3 regions of the Bacillus mesophilum genome follow, and region 3 is predicted to be linked to each of the others. Evidence: riboswitches for the same ligand, from Rfam matches in the RefSeq annotation. Region 3 holds a riboswitch; each other region holds the start of a gene.
The links. Region 3 has a riboswitch for preQ1 ahead of F7732_RS15555 (VUT family protein). Riboswitches for the same ligand answer to the same signal wherever they lie in the genome.
Positions count from the first base shown of each region.

Region 1 (3,283 bases), on a different contig from region 3:
TGGCAGCTTTTTTCTTTGAATAAAAAAAAAGCTTGGTATCATGCCAAACTTTTTCAGAGCCCTATTATAGAATTTCTTTTTTGGTTTTTATTTCATCCAACTTTAATTGTATTTCCAGCTCTTGCCTCATTTTTTCCGTTTCCAGCATGAAGTTTTCATGTTTTAGCTTTTCCAGTTCCAATTGGTCTTTTACAACTTTATGCTTTAGCTTTGTTTGTTTTTGGAAGTGGTCTGCCAAAATCGCAATAATCGGAATTGAAAACACCATTATGACAGCAATGGTACCTGTCGTCATCATTTCTCCACCTCATTTTTTATCCTTCTTTACCATATGATAACAAAAATAATGTAAGAAGTGCGTTATTAAGTAGAATTTCTTCAAAATAAAAAAACAGCTATTCTTTTCATGCAGATCTATATTACATGCTGTATAATACGAACATACCTATTAATCAAACATTTGATTAGTCTTTCACTCTGCAAATATTAGGTCATTTTGGTGAAATCTTTTTATTTACTAACATAAAAAATATTGTTATGATAAGAACACTTTTTAGAGAGGGAGGATTAAAGATGAATCAACATAAAAAAATCATATCCATTGGTTTACTGTTCATCTTTTTGTCTTATCTTCTCATTGGCTTTCCAAACAATATGGCACAGTCCTTCACTGGAGCTGACGATGTCCTAACAGTTGGATCCATTGGTATACATGACCATGCTGGAGAAAAGGATGAAGTGAAAAAAGTACCGTCGCTTTTATTTGATTCTGCAGCGATTATTGTACTCATGACAACTGCGGCAGCAGCTATATGTCTGCATTTCTCAAAGAATACGAGAATAAAGATATTTATGACACCATATTTTTATCAGGCAAATTCAATTTCTGTTACTCCTTGATTTTAATAAAGCATTTAATAAAAATTCGAGGAGGAATTATGATGTTATTTCGTTTTCTAATGATTGGATTATTTTCACTTACAGCAGGAAGCATCTTTGCTTACCAAGGCTATGAAGTGGTCCATGTGTTATTTGACTATATGAAACGCCACTAATTGATACACCGCAGGCATATGCCTGCGGTTTTTAATTTGGTTCATTTCCCTTTTTCATGGTTACATTACCTGATCTCTCCTGCAATTGAATTCTTTTCTTATTGACTTGCCTATATCCATAGACTATCATTTGTAAGTATGTCTGACGTGGTTCGAGAACCTCCCACGATAAAAAACTAAGGAGAGAGAAATAAAATGAATAGTAAAAACCTTGTCCTTAACGGCATTATTGCTGCCCTTTATATTGCTGTTACCATGCTTATTCAGCCATTCGGCTTTACAGCTGTTCAGTTCCGTGTATCGGAGTTGTTTAACCACCTGATTGTCTTTAATAAAAAATACCTTTACGGCATCGTATTAGGCGTATTTTTAACCAATTTATTGTTTTCTCCAATGAAAGGCTATGACCTTATTTTTGGTACCGGTCATTCCTTATTATCTTTGCTGATTACAATATTTATTTGTAAATATGTTAAAAATATTTGGGCACGATTAGCAATTAACACGATTGTCTTTACGCTGATGATGTGGCTGATTGCATTAGAACTGAAACTGGCGTTTGGATTGCCATTTTTAGAAACGTACTACACAACAGCTGCCGGGGAATTTATTGTTTTATTGGCAGGAATTCCAGTTATGTATGCTTTAAATAAGCGTATTAATTTGGCTAAAGCATTATAATCAAACACTAAAAAAGAAGCTTGTGCCCATATGTTGGGAGGCAAGCTTCTTTTTATGGTCAAATACGATTAATGTTTCACTTCACCACTTTGCACAGCTTTATCTTTTGAAAGGAACCATCCGCCTGCTGCGATAAGAATTAAGACGATGTAGAAGATTGATTTCCATTCAGTGGACTTTGCAAATGCTTCTGGAAGGAATGCCAATGCTGGATGTGACATTGTATAAACAAGCAGCTTAACCCCCACCCAGCCGACAATCATAAAGGCAGCAATTTCAAGCCCTGGTCTTCTTTCAAGAAGTCCGACAAAGAAGTTGGCTGCAAAACGCATTATAACAAGTCCAATTAGTCCTCCAGCAAATATAACTAAAAACTTTCCTCCATCAAGTCCGCCGATATTCGGCAGTCCTGAATCTGGGAGTGCTACTGCTAATGCAACTGCTGCTAAGATGGAGTCAACTGCAAATGCGATATCTGCCAGCTCTACTTTAAATACAGTCATCCAAAAACCAGATTTTTTCTTGGGACGCTCTGTCCCCGAATCCTCTGCTTTTTTCACTACAAGCTTTCGGTATATGTGATTAAGCGCGATGAATAATAAATAGATCGCACCGATTGCCTGAACCTGCCACACATCTACCAGGAATGAAATTGCAAATAAGGAACCAAATCGGAAAACAAATGCTCCCGCCAACCCGTAAAACAAGGCTCTCCTTCTCTCTTCTTCTGGTAAATGCTTTACCATGATCGCAAGAACGAGCGCATTATCAGCTGCCAACAGTCCTTCTAGTGCAATCAGAACTAATAACACCCATCCATACTCTAATAATAATGATAATTCCATTTCTTTTTCCTCCTTTAATCGTATTATTCCATATGCTCGGCCGTCCTATATGTAAAATGGCAATAAAAAAACCTTTACCATTTTGGTAAAGGTCAACAAAAATAATAAAGACCTCTACCGTGAATAGGTAAAGGTCTTGCTAACAGTGTTCACACTGCCAACAAAGCCGAGAGCGAAAAGCTCCGAAATGACGACTTTGCTGTTAAAGCTACTCCCCTTTAGGGATATCCGAACATATTTAATTATATTCTTATCATATTAAGGATCGTACTTTTTGTCAACCTAATTTTTCTCAGCCAAATAGTCAGCGAGTTTTTGCATATGAATCAGACTTTCATCAGCAGCTGTAATTTCTGCTTCCCAATCTCGAATGATTCTAGCTGAAATATAATTTTCCATATGTTCTAAATGAATGTGCAGCATATTTTTAAGGGTCTTTTCCTGCCAGCTGGGGTTGGCTTCACTTAGAACTGCAGCCAATTCGTTCGCATTTTCATACCACTTTTTCCGTTCTTGAGCAATCGTCTCCTTCTCACCATTCTTTGCTGCCTTTGTCATTTTTCCAGCCAGTAAAATATGATCCTTTAAGAGAGCGGTTACTTCTGCCGTTCCTTTTTTACCCAGGTAAGGTGATAGTGATACACCAATATCCTCCTGGTTTTTCAGCAATCTATTTAGGACAGCATCACGATCATCCAAGTT
Region 1 is NZ_WBOT01000004.1:191,611-194,893, reverse strand. Features, by position in the region: gene F7732_RS14070 (hypothetical protein) at 65-295, opposite strand; gene F7732_RS14065 (hypothetical protein) at 574-900, shown strand; PreQ1 riboswitch class I at 1,197-1,241, shown strand; gene F7732_RS14060 (QueT transporter family protein) at 1,251-1,736, shown strand; gene F7732_RS14055 (TerC family protein) at 1,805-2,581, opposite strand; gene F7732_RS14050 (glycosyltransferase) at 2,864-3,283, opposite strand, start outside.
Region 1: linked by a shared signal. The riboswitch ahead of F7732_RS14060 (QueT transporter family protein) and the one ahead of F7732_RS15555 (VUT family protein) in region 3 are both predicted to bind preQ1.

Region 2 (3,283 bases), on a different contig from region 3:
GTTTATTGCACAGCATCCGTATATAAAAGTCAGCAGGCAGATCAAATGGACTGAGCAGAAAATCATTGAAGAAGAACTTTCGCTTATACTATATGAAGATCGCATCGAAACACAATTTCATGTTCATTATATAAGAGACGTATGGGATGTTTCCTATAAAAGTACCAGCGCAGGCACTGGGCTGCTTTATTTACATACCAGGAGCGGTGTAAATGCTTTTTATGTGAAACAAAATCCTTCACAGTTTATTGACCACTTTATAAAAATAAAAGCAAGCTTGTAGAAATTTTTCAATAGCTAAAAAGTCCAAATAAAAAGGTGCATTCCGCGAATGGGAATGCACCTTTTTTGGTCCGTAAAACGGACATTCAAGGTACGTTTACTGAGGCCGTCCGATTTTAAGTATATCGGTTAAAGACGAGAGTGCCTATCGAGCGCTCTGCAAACCCTCCTTGATCCAAAGCAATGCCAACACTAGAATCTGAAGTCGCTGTTATGTTCTTCAAGGTGAACCAGTCCCTTCTGCAAGTGGTAATGGCCTTGCATTATTTGTTTACCACGATAGGAAGAGTTAAAACATTTCTCAACAAAAATATTATTGTTTGTCCATGATTTCTATTATTTTTGCAAGGGGTGCATGATTTTCAGGTGATTCGTCAATGTGGTTCCAAAGGACTTTTCCTGAACTAGAATAAATCCAAGTTCCCCCTTGAACATAAACATCTTGTGTCTTCATTGACTCCATAACGAACTTTTTTTGCTTTTCGTCTTCTGGGACAAATCCTTTCACTTTTCCGGTAACAAAACCGAAGGCAGCTTTGGAGAGCAGCTTCCATTTTGGCATTGTCTTATGTCCCATTCCTTTGTAGGCTCCTCTTGCAGGATCTCCTAAAATCGGAAAGGGATAAGGACCAAACTCTTCTAAGAACATGTTGATAAAGCTGCCTTTAGAAGGTGCAATCACAATCAGCTGATAGCCGCGCTTTGAAAATTCATCATAATGCTCACGCAACTGCGTGAGATACTGCCTGCAGACAGGTCAGCCAAGATGGCGTACAAACACCACAACACTTGGTTTTCCTTGAATCAATGCTTTTAGAGAGAGCTTTTCTTCAGAATCTGTTCTTTCAAGCAGAAAATTCATGAAAATACCACCTTTCGAATCGATTAGTCTATCATAACGTTATTATTAGATATTTTGAAGTAATTGACACACTATAGAAAGTTTTTTATAGTTATATTGGTATTTTAAAATATGTGTTTCACGCAAAATGAGAGAGGTTCATAGCACTTACCCTCTATAAAAAACTATGGAACGGATGAATTGCATTCAGCCATGTCCATGGAGGGCATGGTTTTTTTATATTCAATTCCCTCATTCCAGCATGAAATGCAATCCAAGGAGGCACTAGCATGACAGGAAGAAAAGATGAAGAATTAGAAGGGGTAACCCTGCTGGGAAATCAAGGGACACAATATCTATTTGAGTATTCCCCAGATATCTTAGAAAGCTTTGATAATAAGCATCCAAACCGTGATTATTTTGTAAAATTCAATTGTCCAGAGTTTACGAGTTTATGCCCTAAAACAGGACAGCCAGACTTCGCGACGATTTATATCAGTTATATACCAGATCAAAAAATGGTGGAAAGCAAATCGCTTAAATTGTATTTGTTCAGCTTCCGCAATCACGGAGATTTCCATGAAGACTGCATGAATATCATTATGAATGACTTAATTGAACTAATGGACCCGCGCTATATCGAGGTATGGGGCAAGTTCACACCTAGAGGCGGCATTTCCATTGATCCTTACACAAACTATGGAAAACCAGGCACAAAATACGAAAAAATGGCTGAGTTCAGATTAATGAATCATGATCTATATCCTGAGACCATTGATAATCGTTAATCATAAAAGAGGCTGAAGATCCATATTTTAACCAATAATGCAACCAAACATTTAAGCAGATCATTTTTAGCTGTTAAATTTGTTTGGTTTTTTTTATGACTAAAGTGCTTCATCTTTGTGTAAAAGTATGTATTCTCTTTGAGATGGTTTTGTTATTTAGGATAATGTACATTCATTTTACCTATAAATACTACAAATTTATAATTCTTTTGTAATCTTTGTAATAAATGGGTTTGTGAATTGATTGTCCATTTGTTAAACTGATAATTGGTTAAATCTCTGTGAATGTATAATTATGAGATTACTAAAATGAATGCTTTATTAGGAGATTATCATGAAAAAATTTTATATAACGGTTTGTTTATTATTGTTGACGGCTTGTTCGTATGACACAATCGCGTCAATTAAATCGGAGACACTTTCTGAAACGAAAGAAGCAAAAGATGCAGCTATAGAGGAAAAGGCAGAACCAGCGGTAATTGCGGAAGGTAAAGAAAAGATGGATACGGTTACTCTTAAAGAGGAATCTCTGTTCAAATTCGAAGTTAAAGATGGCAGCTATGATTATAACGTGTTCGTATACGCTAAAAATGCTGAAAAAAAGGATGTTTTCTACTCTGGCCATTATGCATTTTACCTGGCTGAAAAAGATTCAACGGTAGCTTATAAACAAAATGTTTTAAAAGATGAAGAAATACTAACTTTTAAAACAGGGAATGATGAGCAAATTTATCCTTTGAAACTTGGAAAGAAAACGATATTTGCTGTGGCTGAACAAATAGATCAGGTACATAGCCAATTTCTGTTTGCTGGAATTGACAATGGAGAATTAAAACTTATAAGCAATGGAGAAATTGAGTCTTTAAATGATATTACAATCAGAAACATTAACCAAAAATATCTTCAGACAATAAAGCGGGACAGTTCTTCAGATACCATATACTTTACAACATGGGGATTAAATGAAGAAACCCTAAAATTAGTTGAACAGGACCAAGAAACAATTACAGATGAAGAAAAAGTAGATTTCTGGCTGGAAAGTTTAAATGAAAAAAATGCATTTTATTATCCATTTAAAGATTTGGAGCTAAATGCAGATCTCTTGGCAAAAGCAAAGCAAGGCATTCCAGTTGGAAGCCCATACCCGCTTGGCACCAATATACAAGAAATAAAAAAGGCTGAACCATATTACATGCGGGAAGGCGTGAAAGAGGAAGGCCCGTATGTCATGTATCCTGAAATCACCTATTATTATAATGCTGAAGACAGTAAGGTGACAGCAGCTGAAATCCCTGGAGAACGTTTGAGAACATCCCTAACTGAGGCAGAAAAGATATTTAAGCAATTTGGAGAAACATTGAAAAACGAAACA
Region 2 is NZ_WBOT01000004.1:297,712-300,994, forward strand. Features, by position in the region: gene F7732_RS14590 (hypothetical protein) at 1-283, shown strand, start outside; partial or broken gene F7732_RS14595 (peroxiredoxin-like family protein) at 596-1,027, opposite strand; PreQ1 riboswitch class I at 1,272-1,318, shown strand; gene queF (preQ(1) synthase) at 1,414-1,911, shown strand; gene F7732_RS14605 (hypothetical protein) at 2,246-3,283, shown strand, end outside.
Region 2: linked by a shared signal. The riboswitch ahead of queF (preQ(1) synthase) and the one ahead of F7732_RS15555 (VUT family protein) in region 3 are both predicted to bind preQ1.

Region 3 (3,283 bases):
GAAGGAAACAAATTGATCCTGCCTTTCGAGGATTTGATCTGGAGTCAGATCGTTTGAATCAACATACACAAGTATTTGGGAGGTCATATCCTTTTCCGTAAAATCATTGCTCACGTTCACTGGGTTTGCTTTGGCATAAGAAGCTGAAATAGGAAAGAACAGTGTAAAAAGGACGATGAGAACAAAGTAGTGATATTTTTTGAAAACTGGTTTCATTGAATAGACTCCCGTTTCATGAAATATTGGTATCATTATAACATGATAGTGTAAAATTTTAGCATATTATTTTAGGAGGAGTATTATGAAAACAGAAACGTATGATCAGCTTTTGCCATTATTAAAAACAGGAGATTTAATATTATTCAGCGGAAAATATGAGATGAGCAAGTTAGTAGAAAAACTGGAGCACAGCAAATGGTCACATGTGGGGATGGTGCTGCGTCCTGATCCAGATGGTGAGGTATTTTTCTTTGAATCAACAGCTCTCATCAATCTTGAGGATGAATGGTTTCATGATCACGAAACAGGGCCAAAGGTTGTCAAACTGCTGGATCGGCTGAAAACGTACGGCCAGGATGTTGAACCATACGTTGCGCCGGAATATGCCCTGCGCACCTTAAAAATGAAAAACAAATTGGATGATCAAAAGCTCTATGACTATATCAAAAGAGTACATGGAATCCCGAACCCTAGTGAATGGCCAATGATTGAAGAAGTAATTGAAGGCAGAATGTTTCATATTACTTCAAAAAGGAATGATTATACCTGCAGCAAACTGATCGCAGAAACCTACCAAACATTGGGGATCGCGTCGTTTTCTATACCATTGAACGGGCTGATGCCTAAAGATTTTTCTTCAGCAGGACATATAAAAATAAAAGCTGGAGAGTTAGAAGAAGAGATTTTGATTCAGTTAGAGGAAGAGGTTGTTTCTTGAAATTGTCATTGACAGATCTCTGTCCTTTACGATATTATTAATCTCAATTGCATAACCCGATCGGGAGAGGTTCCTAGCTTAAACCCTCTATAAAAAACTATGGATTGCTGTGTCCATGTGGTCACAGCTTTTTATTTTTTTGATAGAAAGATTGTCTAGGCCTCTTTTGTGGAGTTTTCTTAACTTCGCATGGGAGGTCTTTTTTCGTTCGGTTATCATATAAAACTGTAGCATCAGGAGGAGTATACATGAGAATTTTATTGTATTTATTATCTATTGTTATTGCCAATGTTGTAACGGCTAAATTTGCACCATTGGCTGTAGGGATTTTTATGATCCCAATGGGTACGCTGTTTATTGGAGCAACCTTTATTTTCCGTGATCTTGTCCAAAATAAATATGGAAGATCAAAGACGTACTTATTTATTTTTACAGCACTGATCCTGTCTGGAATCGTGTCATTCCTGCTTGGAGATACATTGATGATTGTGGTAGCATCTGCTATTTCGTTCTTAATTGCGGAAACAGCTGATACCGAAATTTATACGCGTTTAAAGCTTCCATTTGCATGGCGTGTTTTCTATAGCGGCATCGTCGGCGGCTTGCTGGATTCAGTAGTGTTTGTTGTAATCGGCTTAAGTCCGTTAGGTGCAAACATGCTCCCATGGGAAGCGGTGCCGGCAGCGATCGTTGGTCAAATATTGGCGAAAACGATTATTCAGATGATTGCAGCGATCATTATTCATCGTATTCATACTGGAAAAGAAAATAAGATGGCTTTTTAAGTTTCAGAGGAATCTATTGATCAAAATAGGTTCCTTTTTTGTGGATGCATTATGCTGTTGTCGCACAGCAGAGTCGATGCTATGCTTTTAGTAAAAAAGGAGTTTCATTTATGCCTTTGGAAATCGTTCGCCAGGATCTTACAGTCATGAAGGTTGATGCCATCGTCAATGCCGCCAATACAAAATTGCAAATGGGCGGAGGAGTTTGCGGTGCCATATTTCAAGCAGCCGGTGTTGAGGAGCTAACAGAAGCTTGCGGCAAAATCGGGGGATGTGCAGTCGGTGAAGCCGTGATAACAGATGGATTTAAGCTGCCTTCCAAATATATTATCCATACACCTGGTCCCATTTGGAAGGGCGGTACACAGCAGGAAGCAAATTTGCTGCGGAATTCTTATAAGCATTCATTAGAACTGGCACATACATATCAATGTGAGTCCATTGCATTTCCACTGATTTCAACAGGAATATACGGATTTCCTAAAGAAGAGGCTCTGCAAATTGCCATTTCGGCCATCAGCACCTTTTTAATGCAGCATGAAATGCATGTTTATTTAGTTGTTTTTGATCAGCAAACGTTTGGTCTGAGCCAGAAGCTATTTCATTCCATTCAGGAATATATTGATGAGCACTATGTGGAGGAAGCCAGTGCTTTATATGGTCGGGGCAGAGAGGCACGTTTTGTAACGGAACAACTTAGAGAGCATGAATATGTTAAGAAAAGTGAAGATATTGAAGAAAGCAGTTTAATGAAATTAATGGATGAACTCGATGAATCGTTTTCGGCACGCCTGCTTCGCCTCATTGACGAAAGAGAAATGAGCGATGTGGAGGCTTATAAAAGAGCGAATATAGATCGCCGTCTGTTTTCAAAAATTCGCAAGGAAGAGAGCTATAATCCGAAAAAGAAAACTGCTATCGCCTTTGCGATCGCTCTGGAGCTGGATGAAGATGAAACAAATGAACTGCTGTCAGCGGCAGGCTATACATTGTCGCACAGCAGTAAATTTGATGTGATCGTAAAATTCTTTATTACTCAGCAGAAGTATGATATCCATGAAATCAATGAAGCATTATTTCGGTTTGATCAGCCATTGCTTGGAGCTTAGAAAATGTCGCTTTTGAAGCGACCAATGTTTTTTGAAAACTTGATATCCTTCCATTATAGATAAGGAGGGTATTAAACATGAAAAACAAAGTAACTGAAGTAGTATTTATTTTAGACAAAAGCGGATCAATGGCCGGGCTCGAGGCAGACACGATTGGCGGCTATAATTCTATGCTGAAAAAGCAGAAAAAAGCTGAAGGAGTGGCGTTTGTAACCACCGTTTTATTCAACCATGGGTATGAATTATTACATGACCGCATTTCTGTAAAAGAAATAAAAGCTCTAACTGAAAGCGATTATGAAGTAAGCGGGACGACCGCTTTAATTGACGCTATCGGATTTTCGATTCAAAAAACCGTTCAAGAGCAGAAAAAGAAGAAGCGTGCAGAACACGTCCTGTTTGTCATTACCACGGATGGAATGGAGAATGCCAGCCGGGAATTCACCTCTGAA
Region 3 is NZ_WBOT01000005.1:28,011-31,293, reverse strand. Features, by position in the region: gene F7732_RS15565 (diguanylate cyclase) at 1-216, opposite strand, end outside; gene F7732_RS15560 (C40 family peptidase) at 302-937, shown strand; PreQ1 riboswitch class I at 998-1,044, shown strand; gene F7732_RS15555 (VUT family protein) at 1,186-1,722, shown strand; gene F7732_RS15550 (macro domain-containing protein) at 1,833-2,831, shown strand; gene F7732_RS15545 (vWA domain-containing protein) at 2,909-3,283, shown strand, end outside.